Regions from separate parts of the Enterobacter sp. 4974935 genome, predicted to be linked through region 2. Evidence: predicted binding sites of a transcription regulator. Region 2 holds the regulator's gene; each other region holds the start of a gene.
What was found. The regulator PurR, encoded in region 2, represses purine synthesis genes. The targets are predictions, from matches to a motif close to CANGCAAACGTTTGCNTG.

Region 1 (2,205 bases), 1.4 Mb from region 2:
TCCAGCAGGAACAGGTGGTTTTCAGTCCCACCGGACACCACTTTGTAACCACGATTCAGGAACACTTCCACCATCGCTTTGGCGTTTTTAGCAACCTGCTGCTGGTAAACCTTGAACTCTGGCTCCATTGCTTCTTTCAGCGCGACGGCTTTCGCGGCGATAACGTGCATCAGCGGGCCGCCCTGGGCGCTTGGGAACACGGCGGAGTTCAGCTTTTTGTACAGCTCTTCGTCACCGCCTTTCGCCAGGATCAGGCCACCGCGTGGACCCGCCAGGGTTTTGTGGGTGGTGGTGGTCACAACGTGCGCATGTGGAACCGGGTTCGGGTAAACGCCAGCGGCAATCAGACCGGCAACGTGCGCCATGTCGACGAACAGGTACGCGCCGATGCTGTCAGCGATTTCACGCATTTTTGCCCAGTCAACGATGCCGGAGTAAGCAGAGAAGCCACCGATGATCATCTTCGGCTTGTGCTCTTTGGCCTGCTTCGCCATGTCTTCGTAGTCAATTTTACCGGACTCATCAATACCGTAAGGGATGATGTTGTACAGTTTGCCAGAGAAGTTAACCGGAGAGCCGTGAGTCAGGTGGCCGCCCTGCGCCAGGTTCATACCCAGAACGGTATCGCCCGGCTGCAACAGCGCGGTGTAAACAGCGAAGTTAGCCTGAGAGCCAGAGTGCGGCTGGACGTTCGCGTAGTCAGCGCCAAAGAGTTCTTTCGCACGGTCAATCGCCAGTTGCTCAACGATATCAACGTATTCGCAACCGCCGTAGTAGCGCTTGCCCGGATAACCTTCAGCATATTTGTTGGTCAGCTGAGAACCCTGCGCCTGCATCACGCGCGGGCTGGTGTAGTTTTCGGAGGCGATCAGTTCGATGTGCTCTTCCTGACGTACTTTTTCCTGCTCCATAGCCTGCCACAGTTCGGCATCATAATCGGCAATGTTCATTTCACGCTTTAACATCCGCATCTCCTGACTCAGCTAACAAGTAAATTTTTGGCCTGAAAAGGCAGTCCTGTTGGACGACGGGCAACAGTATAACTGAATAGTTCTGCGATAACAGGTCTTGACAAACGATTTTACGCAAACGTTTACCTCCACGCCACGCAAGGGTTTGAGCAATAAAGCTCTCGCCATTTTCAACGGATTTCTTTTCAGCTTTGTGATGCATATTTTTCACGATGCAAAGAACCATTTACATTGCAGGGGTATTTTTATAAGATGCATATAAAATACATCATTAAAGTAACATCAGAAGGAAGCTGCTATGCTCGACGCCCAAACCATCGCTACCGTGAAAGCCACAATCCCCCTGCTGGTTGAAACGGGTCCTAAACTGACCGCTCATTTCTACGATCGCATGTTTGCGCATAACCCGGAGCTCAAAGAGATTTTCAACATGAGCAACCAGCGTAACGGCGATCAGCGCGAAGCGCTGTTTAACGCTATTGCCGCCTATGCCAGCAACATCGAAAACCTGCCGGCTCTGCTGCCTGCGGTGGAAAAAATCGCGCAGAAGCACACCAGCTTCCAGATCAAACCTGAGCAGTACAACATCGTGGGCAGTCACCTGCTGGCAACCCTGGACGAAATGTTCAGCCCGGGCCAGGAAGTGCTGGATGCCTGGGGTAAGGCATACGGCGTGCTGGCAAACGTGTTCATCAACCGTGAAGCGCAGATCTACAGCGAAAACGCCAGCAAGAATGGCGGCTGGGAAGGCACGCGTGCTTTCCGCATCGTTGAGAAAACCCCGCGCAGCGCACTGATCACCAGCTTTGAGTTTGAGCCGGTAGACGGCCAGCCAGTTGCCGATTACCAGCCGGGGCAGTATCTGGGCGTCTGGCTGAAGCCTGAAGGCTTCCCGCACCAGGAGATTCGCCAGTACTCCCTGACCCGCAAGCCAGACGGCAAAGGCTATCGCATTGCGGTTAAACGTGAGGAAGGCGGTCAGGTATCCAGCTGGCTGCATAACGTCGCCAGCGTGGGTGATATCGTTCATCTGGCCGCGCCAGCGGGTGATTTCTTTATGGCGGTGGAATCGGGTACCCCGGTGACGCTGATTTCCGCAGGTGTTGGTCAAACGCCAATGCTGGCGATGCTGGATACGCTGGCAAAATCAAACCACAGTGCGCAGGTTAACTGGTTCCACGCGGCCGAAAACGGTGATGTGCACGCCTTTGCAGATGAAGTGAAAGCGCTCGGA
Region 2 (2,205 bases):
CTTATGTTTTGGCACTACGCTTGCGGCAACAACCGAGCCCAGCCCGAAGAAAGCGCCGTGGTTCAGGCTGGTCAGAATACGGGAAAGCATCAGCGTGGTGTAATCCGGCGAAATCGCGGAAAGCACATTTCCGAGAGTAAAAATTGCCATCAGGAAAATCAGCGCATTGCGTCGCGCGCGGTGCGAAAGCAGCAGCGTCATCAGCGGTGCGCCCACCATCACGCCGATCGCATAGGCGCTAATCAACATACCGGCCGCAGGGATAGAGACGTCCACACCCCGGGCGATAACAGGCAATAACCCCATCGGGGAGAATTCAGTGGTGCCAATCCCAAAGGCGCCAATCGCCAGGGCCAGCAGGGGAAAATTGATTTTCATGAAAAGACTCCGGATACCGTGCCGTTACCCGGCACAGACTAAGAAGGCAAAAGCATGACATCAATCACAAAAAATGAGAAGTTAACATTTTGGCAAAAGATTTTTGCCGGAGAGGTAACAATAGCGGCAAGGGAGGGAGAAGACTCTCCCTCCACCTAAATCAGTGCAGCGCAGCGGTTAAACCACCCGCAACAATCAGGGCAAGAACAACAATGGTGGTAAACAGCGAAAACTTCAGATCGGTACTCATCAATTTTTCTCCTTTTATTCACCCTACGAAAAGTGAGCTTGCTCATTTTTACACAGTTCAGGTCAAAAATCTTCCAGGATTTAAGCGGATATCCACTTTACCTCTTCCCCTTTTCATCAAGATAGGACAAAATTCCACGCTAAATTTATTAGCGTACCGGCCACTGACCCCCTCCTGACGTCCTGTGTCGTTTTCCCGGCGTGTCGCAACTCATGTTTGCGTGATAAGGGTGAGAGAAGGCAAACGTTTACCTTCAATTTTTTCAGGAGCTTAGGATATGGTCTGGAGTGACATTTAATGGCAACAATTAAAGACGTAGCAAAACGAGCAAACGTTTCCACTACAACCGTATCACATGTTATTAACAAAACGCGTTTCGTCGCTGAAGAGACGCGTAATGCCGTCTGGGCGGCAATCAAAGAGCTGCACTACTCGCCAAGTGCCGTCGCCCGCAGCCTGAAGGTTAATCACACCAAATCGATTGGCCTGCTGGCCACCAGCAGTGAAGCGGCCTACTTTGCTGAAATCATCGAAGCCGTTGAAAAAAACTGCTTTCAGAAAGGCTATACCCTGATTCTGGGCAACGCGTGGAACAACATTGAAAAACAGCGCGCTTACCTGTCAATGATGGCGCAAAAGCGCGTCGACGGCCTGCTGGTAATGTGTTCTGAATACCCCGAGTCGGTCCTTTCCATGCTGGAAGAGTATCGCCACATTCCGATGGTAGTGATGGACTGGGGCGAGGCGCGCGCAGACTTCACCGACTCTGTTATTGATAACGCTTTTGAAGGCGGCTACATGGCCGGGCGTTATCTGGTAGAACGCGGGCATCGTGAAATTGGCGTGATCCCGGGTCCGCTGGAGCGTAACACCGGTGCTGGCCGTCTGGCCGGTTTCATGAAAGCGATGGAAGAGGCGCTGATTACCGTGCCAGAAAACTGGATTGTCCAGGGCGATTTCGAGCCGGAGTCGGGCTATCGCGCCATGCAGCAGATCGTCTCCCAGCCGCATCGCCCTACCGCTGTATTCTGCGGCGGCGATATCATGGCAATGGGCGCGCTCTGCGCGGCGGATGAACTCGGCCTTCGCGTTCCGCAGGACATCTCGGTGATCGGCTATGATAACGTTCGCAACGCCCGTTTCTTTACCCCGGCGCTGACCACCATTCACCAGCCGAAAGATTCGCTGGGTGAAACGGCCTTCAATATGCTGATGGACAGGATCGTCAACAAGCGAGAACAGTCCCAGTCCATTGAGGTCCACCCGCGCCTGATTGAACGCCGTTCCGTTGCCGACGGTCCGTTCCGCGACTACCGACGTTAATCTCTTTACGGGGCCAGCTACGCTGGTCCCCGCAACCACTCCCGGTTCAGCGTTTCGCTGTCTCCCAGATAATCCAGCAGCCAGGCCATGGCGGGCGAGACGTCGTTTTGCTGCCACGTCAGACAGCATGCAGCATCCGGGAAAGGGTTTTCCAGCGTCAGAGCCACCCACTCTCCCGCGTCGATGCGCGGGCGCGCAAAATGCACCGGCACCATGCCAACGCACAGCCCCGCGCTCAGACAGGTGGCTGACGA
Region 3 (2,205 bases), 1.4 Mb from region 2:
TAGTGCCGAGTTTAGGATCGACCGTCCAGCTGAGGTTCGGGTATTTGTTCTCTTTCAACGCCCGCAGATCGTCAATCACCACATGGCCTGGCGCGATGGTCAATTGCTGGTCGGTAATGTCGGCCAGTGAGCGCGGGCGCAAGCTACCCACACGATAAACCACCTGCTGCGACACAGAGTAATAAGTCGGGCCCGGCTGATAATTTTTGCTGCGTTCGCTATTGTACACCAGACCTGCGGCGAGAATATCGGCACGGTCATGGTCTAAATCATCAAACAGCTGGTTGATGTTCTGCCGCACGGTGACTTTCAGCTTCACGCCCAGATAGTCCGCAAACAGCTGTGCCAGTTCGTAATCAAGACCAATGGTTTTACCGTTGATATCGTCGTATATAAGCGGAGAGGAGAGGGTACTGACGCGCAACTCCCCCCGCTCCTGAATGGCGGCGATACGGTTTTCGGCTTTGCCGAACCAGGGGATAGACGGCCAGAGGGCCACTGCCAGCAGCAACGTAACAATGCCGATGAGCAGATAATTAATCTTTAATTTTTTCAATTAGTTAATTCTCTGCGACGCCGGTTGCCTCAGTGTGCTGTAGTCATGTTAAGAGTAGAGTTTGCCATTGATTGAGCGGCATTTTGCGCAAAGTAGCGCCAGTTGGCAACCAATTAGAGAGACAGGTCACATCTATTGTTAAACAAAAAGGATGATTTTATTTCGACGCAAACGGTTTCGTCGGCGCTCAGGATTCTCTATAATGACGCCCGTTTTCCCCCCTTGCGCACACTGTAAGCGCCCCGGCGCTTCGAAGACGAGAGACTTATGATGGAAATTCTGCGTGGTTCGCCTGCACTGTCTGCCTTCCGTATTAATAAACTGCTGGCACGTTTTCAGGCGGCCGACCTTCCGGTAAGCAATATTTACGCTGAGTATGTCCATTTTGCTGACCTGAATGCCCCCCTGAATGCAGAGGAGCGCGTACAGCTGGAACGTCTGCTTAAATATGGCCCAAGCCTGAGCAGCCATACGCCGACCGGCAAATTAATCCTCGCCACGCCACGTCCTGGCACCATCTCCCCCTGGTCTTCCAAAGCCACCGACATCGCGCACAACTGCGGCCTGAGCCAGATTAACCGTCTGGAGCGCGGCGTGGCGTACTATGTGGAAGCGTCAACCCTGAGCGACGCGCAGTGGCAGGCCGTGACAGCGGAGCTGCACGACCGCATGATGGAGAGCGTGTTTGACTCTCTGGATGATGCGCAGAAACTGTTCTCCCACCATCAGCCTGCGCCGGTACAGAGCGTGGATCTGCTGGGGCAGGGGCGTCAGGCGCTGATCGACGCAAACCTGCGTCTTGGTCTGGCGCTCGCAGAAGATGAAATCGACTACCTTCAGGATGCATTCGTTAAGCTGAATCGCAACCCGAACGACATCGAACTGTATATGTTCGCGCAGGCCAACTCCGAGCACTGCCGCCACAAAATTTTCAACGCCGACTGGATTATCGACGGCGAACAGCAGCCGAAGTCGCTGTTCAAAATGATCAAAAACACCATGGAGCAAACCCCTGACCACGTGCTGTCTGCCTATAAAGACAACGCCGCGGTGATGGAAGGTTCCGAGGTGGGCCGCTTCTTCGCCGACCGCGAAGCAGGGCGCTATGACTTCCACCAGGAGCCTGCGCATATCCTGATGAAAGTGGAAACCCACAACCACCCGACGGCCATCTCTCCGTGGCCGGGTGCGGCGACCGGCTCCGGCGGTGAAATCCGTGACGAAGGTGCGACCGGTCGCGGCGCGAAACCAAAAGCGGGTCTGGTCGGTTTCTCCGTTTCCAACCTGCGTATCCCGGGCTTTGAACAGCCGTGGGAAGAAGATTTCGGCAAGCCAGAGCGCATTGTGACCGCGCTGGATATCATGACCGAAGGCCCGCTGGGCGGCGCGGCGTTCAACAATGAATTTGGTCGTCCGGCGCTGAACGGTTACTTCCGTACCTACGAAGAGAAAGTGGACAGCCACAACGGCGAAGAGCTGCGCGGCTACCACAAACCAATTATGCTGGCGGGCGGGATCGGCAACATTCGCGCCGATCACGTGCAAAAAGGTGAGATCGTCGTGGGCGCGAAGCTGATCGTGCTCGGCGGCCCGGCCATGAACATTGGTCTGGGCGGTGGTGCAGCCTCGTCTATGGCTTCCGGCCAGTC
Region 4 (2,205 bases), 370 kb from region 2:
GGCAACGGCATAGACGCCAAACTCTTCACGCAGGCGCAGCACCTGCTCTTTGGTCAGGCCGCTGAAGGAGAACATGCCGTTCTGCTTGATGATGAAGCTGAAGTCACGGTCGGCGCCTTTCTCAGCCAGCGTGTTCACAAACAGCAGACGCATGCGTTGAATGCGCTGACGCATATCGTTCAGCTCTTGTTCCCAGATTGCGCGCAGCGCATCGTTGCTCAGGATCGTCGCAACTACAGACGCACCGTGTGCCGGTGGGTTGGAGTAGTTAGCGCGGATCACGGACTTCATCTGGCTGAATGCGCGATCGACAGTTTGATCGTCAGCGGCCACCAGCGTACAGGCGCCGACACGCTCGTTATACAGACCAAAGTTCTTGGAATAGGAGCTTGCGACAATCAGCTCCTGATGGACGGCGGCGAATGCGCGCAGACCTTCAGCATCTTCTTCCAGACCACGGGCAAAGCCCTGGTAAGCGAAGTCGAACAGCGGCAGCCAGCCTTTTTCAACGGACAGCTTAGCCAGCTGTTCCCACTGTTCAAGCGTAGGATCGATACCAGTTGGGTTATGGCAGCAGCCATGGAACAGCACCACATCGCCCGCCTGGGCTTCGCTCAGGCTGGCCAGCAAACCATCGAAGTCCAGCGCGTGGTTTGCCGCGTCATAGTAGGCGTATTCACGGACTTCCAGACCCGCAGAATTAAACACGCTCTTGTGGTTCGGCCAGCTTGGATTGCTTACCCAGACACGCTTCACAGAGGTGTTTTTCGCCAGGAAATCTGCCGCCACGCGCAGTGCGCCGGTACCGCCTGGGGTCTGCGCCGTGCGGGCGCGTTTTTCGCTCACAATGGTGCTGCCTTTGCCGAACAGCAGCTCCTGGGTGCAGCGACCAAATTCAGGGATACCATCAATACCGAGGTAGTTTTTGGTGGTTTCGTTTTCCAGCAGATACTGCTCAGCTTTTTTGACGCTGGTCAGTACCGGAGTTTTGCCGGTTTCATCTTTATATACACCAATACCCAGGTTGATTTTGCCAGGGCGGTCGTCGGCACGAAACAGATCGGCCAGGCCCAGAATTGGGTCGGCAGGAGCGGCAGTAATGTTCTCAAACATGACGAAGTTCCATTGTGATTACAGAAGTGAAATCCGCTATCAGGTTAACGGTAGATTTACAAAATGCCAACCGTTTGCGACGAAAAGCGTGCGGCTTTTCAAAAGTCGCTATTATTTTCTCTCGGGAATAAAAAAACAGGGCCGAAGCCCTGTTCATTAAGCATATAGCAACGAGGTGTGCTGATTAGAACTGGTAAACCAGACCCAGAGCCACGATGTCGTCGTTGTTGATGCCCAGCTTGTTGTCGTCTTTCAGCTGGTTGATCTGATAGTCAACATAGGTAGACATGTTTTTGTTGAAGTAGTAGGTCGCACCGATATCAACGTAGTTGATGTAGTCTTCGTCACCGATACCTTCTACGTCTTTCGCTTTAGATTTGTAGTAAGCGATGGATGGACGCAGGCCGAAATCGAACTGGTACTGAGCGACAACAGAGAAGTCCTGAGACTTGTTAGCGAAACCACGGCTGCCCAGGCGCGCTGCGTTACGCATTTCGCCATAAATGGCTGCCAGGTAGATGTTGTTCGCGTCGTATTTCAGGCCGGTTGCCCACTGTTCAGCCTTGTCGCCTTTACCCCACTCCAGCGTCTGCTGGTTGTTGGTACGGTCAGCGGCGCCATAAGCACCGACAATGCCGAAGCCTTCGTAGTCATAGCTCAGAGAGGTCGCCCAGCCGTCGCCGTTGGAACGTACTGCGTCATCACGTTCATTTTTGCCCAGGTACTGAACACCAAAGTTCAGACCGTCAACCAGGCCGAAGAAGTTGCTGTTACGGTAAGTCGCCAGACCACCCGTACGGCCTGCGAAGAAGTTATCGCTCGCGCCGGTGTCGCCGCCAAACTCAGGCAGCATATCGGTGATGCCGATTGCGTCATAGACCAGACCGTAGTTACGACCGTAGTCGAAGGAGCCTGCGTCACCAAATTTCAGACCTGCGAATGCCAGACGGGTTTTGTTGCCGTTCTGCGCATCGCCGCCTTCAGAGTTGTTACCCTGGAAATTGTATTCCCACTGACCGTAGCCAGTCAGCTGATCGTTGATCTGAGTTTCACCTTTGAAGCCCAGACGCGCGTAAGTGTTGTCGCCATCGT

Region 1: glyA (serine hydroxymethyltransferase) is a predicted target of PurR. The motif match lies at 1,083-1,100, and genes of this name have one in related genera.
Region 3: purL (phosphoribosylformylglycinamidine synthase) is a predicted target of PurR. The motif match lies at 721-738, and genes of this name have one in related genera.
Region 4: AC4OVS_RS14665 (amino acid aminotransferase) is a predicted target of PurR. The motif match lies at 1,177-1,194, and genes of this name have one in related genera.

The regions. Positions count from the first base shown of each region.
Region 1 is NZ_JBZWGT010000003.1:1,005,760-1,007,964, reverse strand. Features, by position in the region: gene glyA (serine hydroxymethyltransferase) at 1-965, opposite strand, end outside; gene hmpA (NO-inducible flavohemoprotein) at 1,270-2,205, shown strand, end outside.
Region 2 is NZ_JBZWGT010000003.1:2,400,667-2,402,871, forward strand. Features, by position in the region: gene AC4OVS_RS12660 (MFS transporter) at 1-378, opposite strand, end outside; gene cydH (cytochrome bd-I oxidase subunit CydH) at 539-628, opposite strand; gene purR (HTH-type transcriptional repressor PurR) at 926-1,951, shown strand; gene punR (DNA-binding transcriptional activator PunR) at 1,969-2,205, opposite strand, start outside.
Region 3 is NZ_JBZWGT010000003.1:996,246-998,450, forward strand. Features, by position in the region: gene mltF (membrane-bound lytic murein transglycosylase MltF) at 1-556, opposite strand, end outside; gene purL (phosphoribosylformylglycinamidine synthase) at 824-2,205, shown strand, end outside.
Region 4 is NZ_JBZWGT010000003.1:2,772,870-2,775,074, reverse strand. Features, by position in the region: gene AC4OVS_RS14665 (amino acid aminotransferase) at 1-1,113, opposite strand, end outside; gene ompF (porin OmpF) at 1,298-2,205, opposite strand, start outside.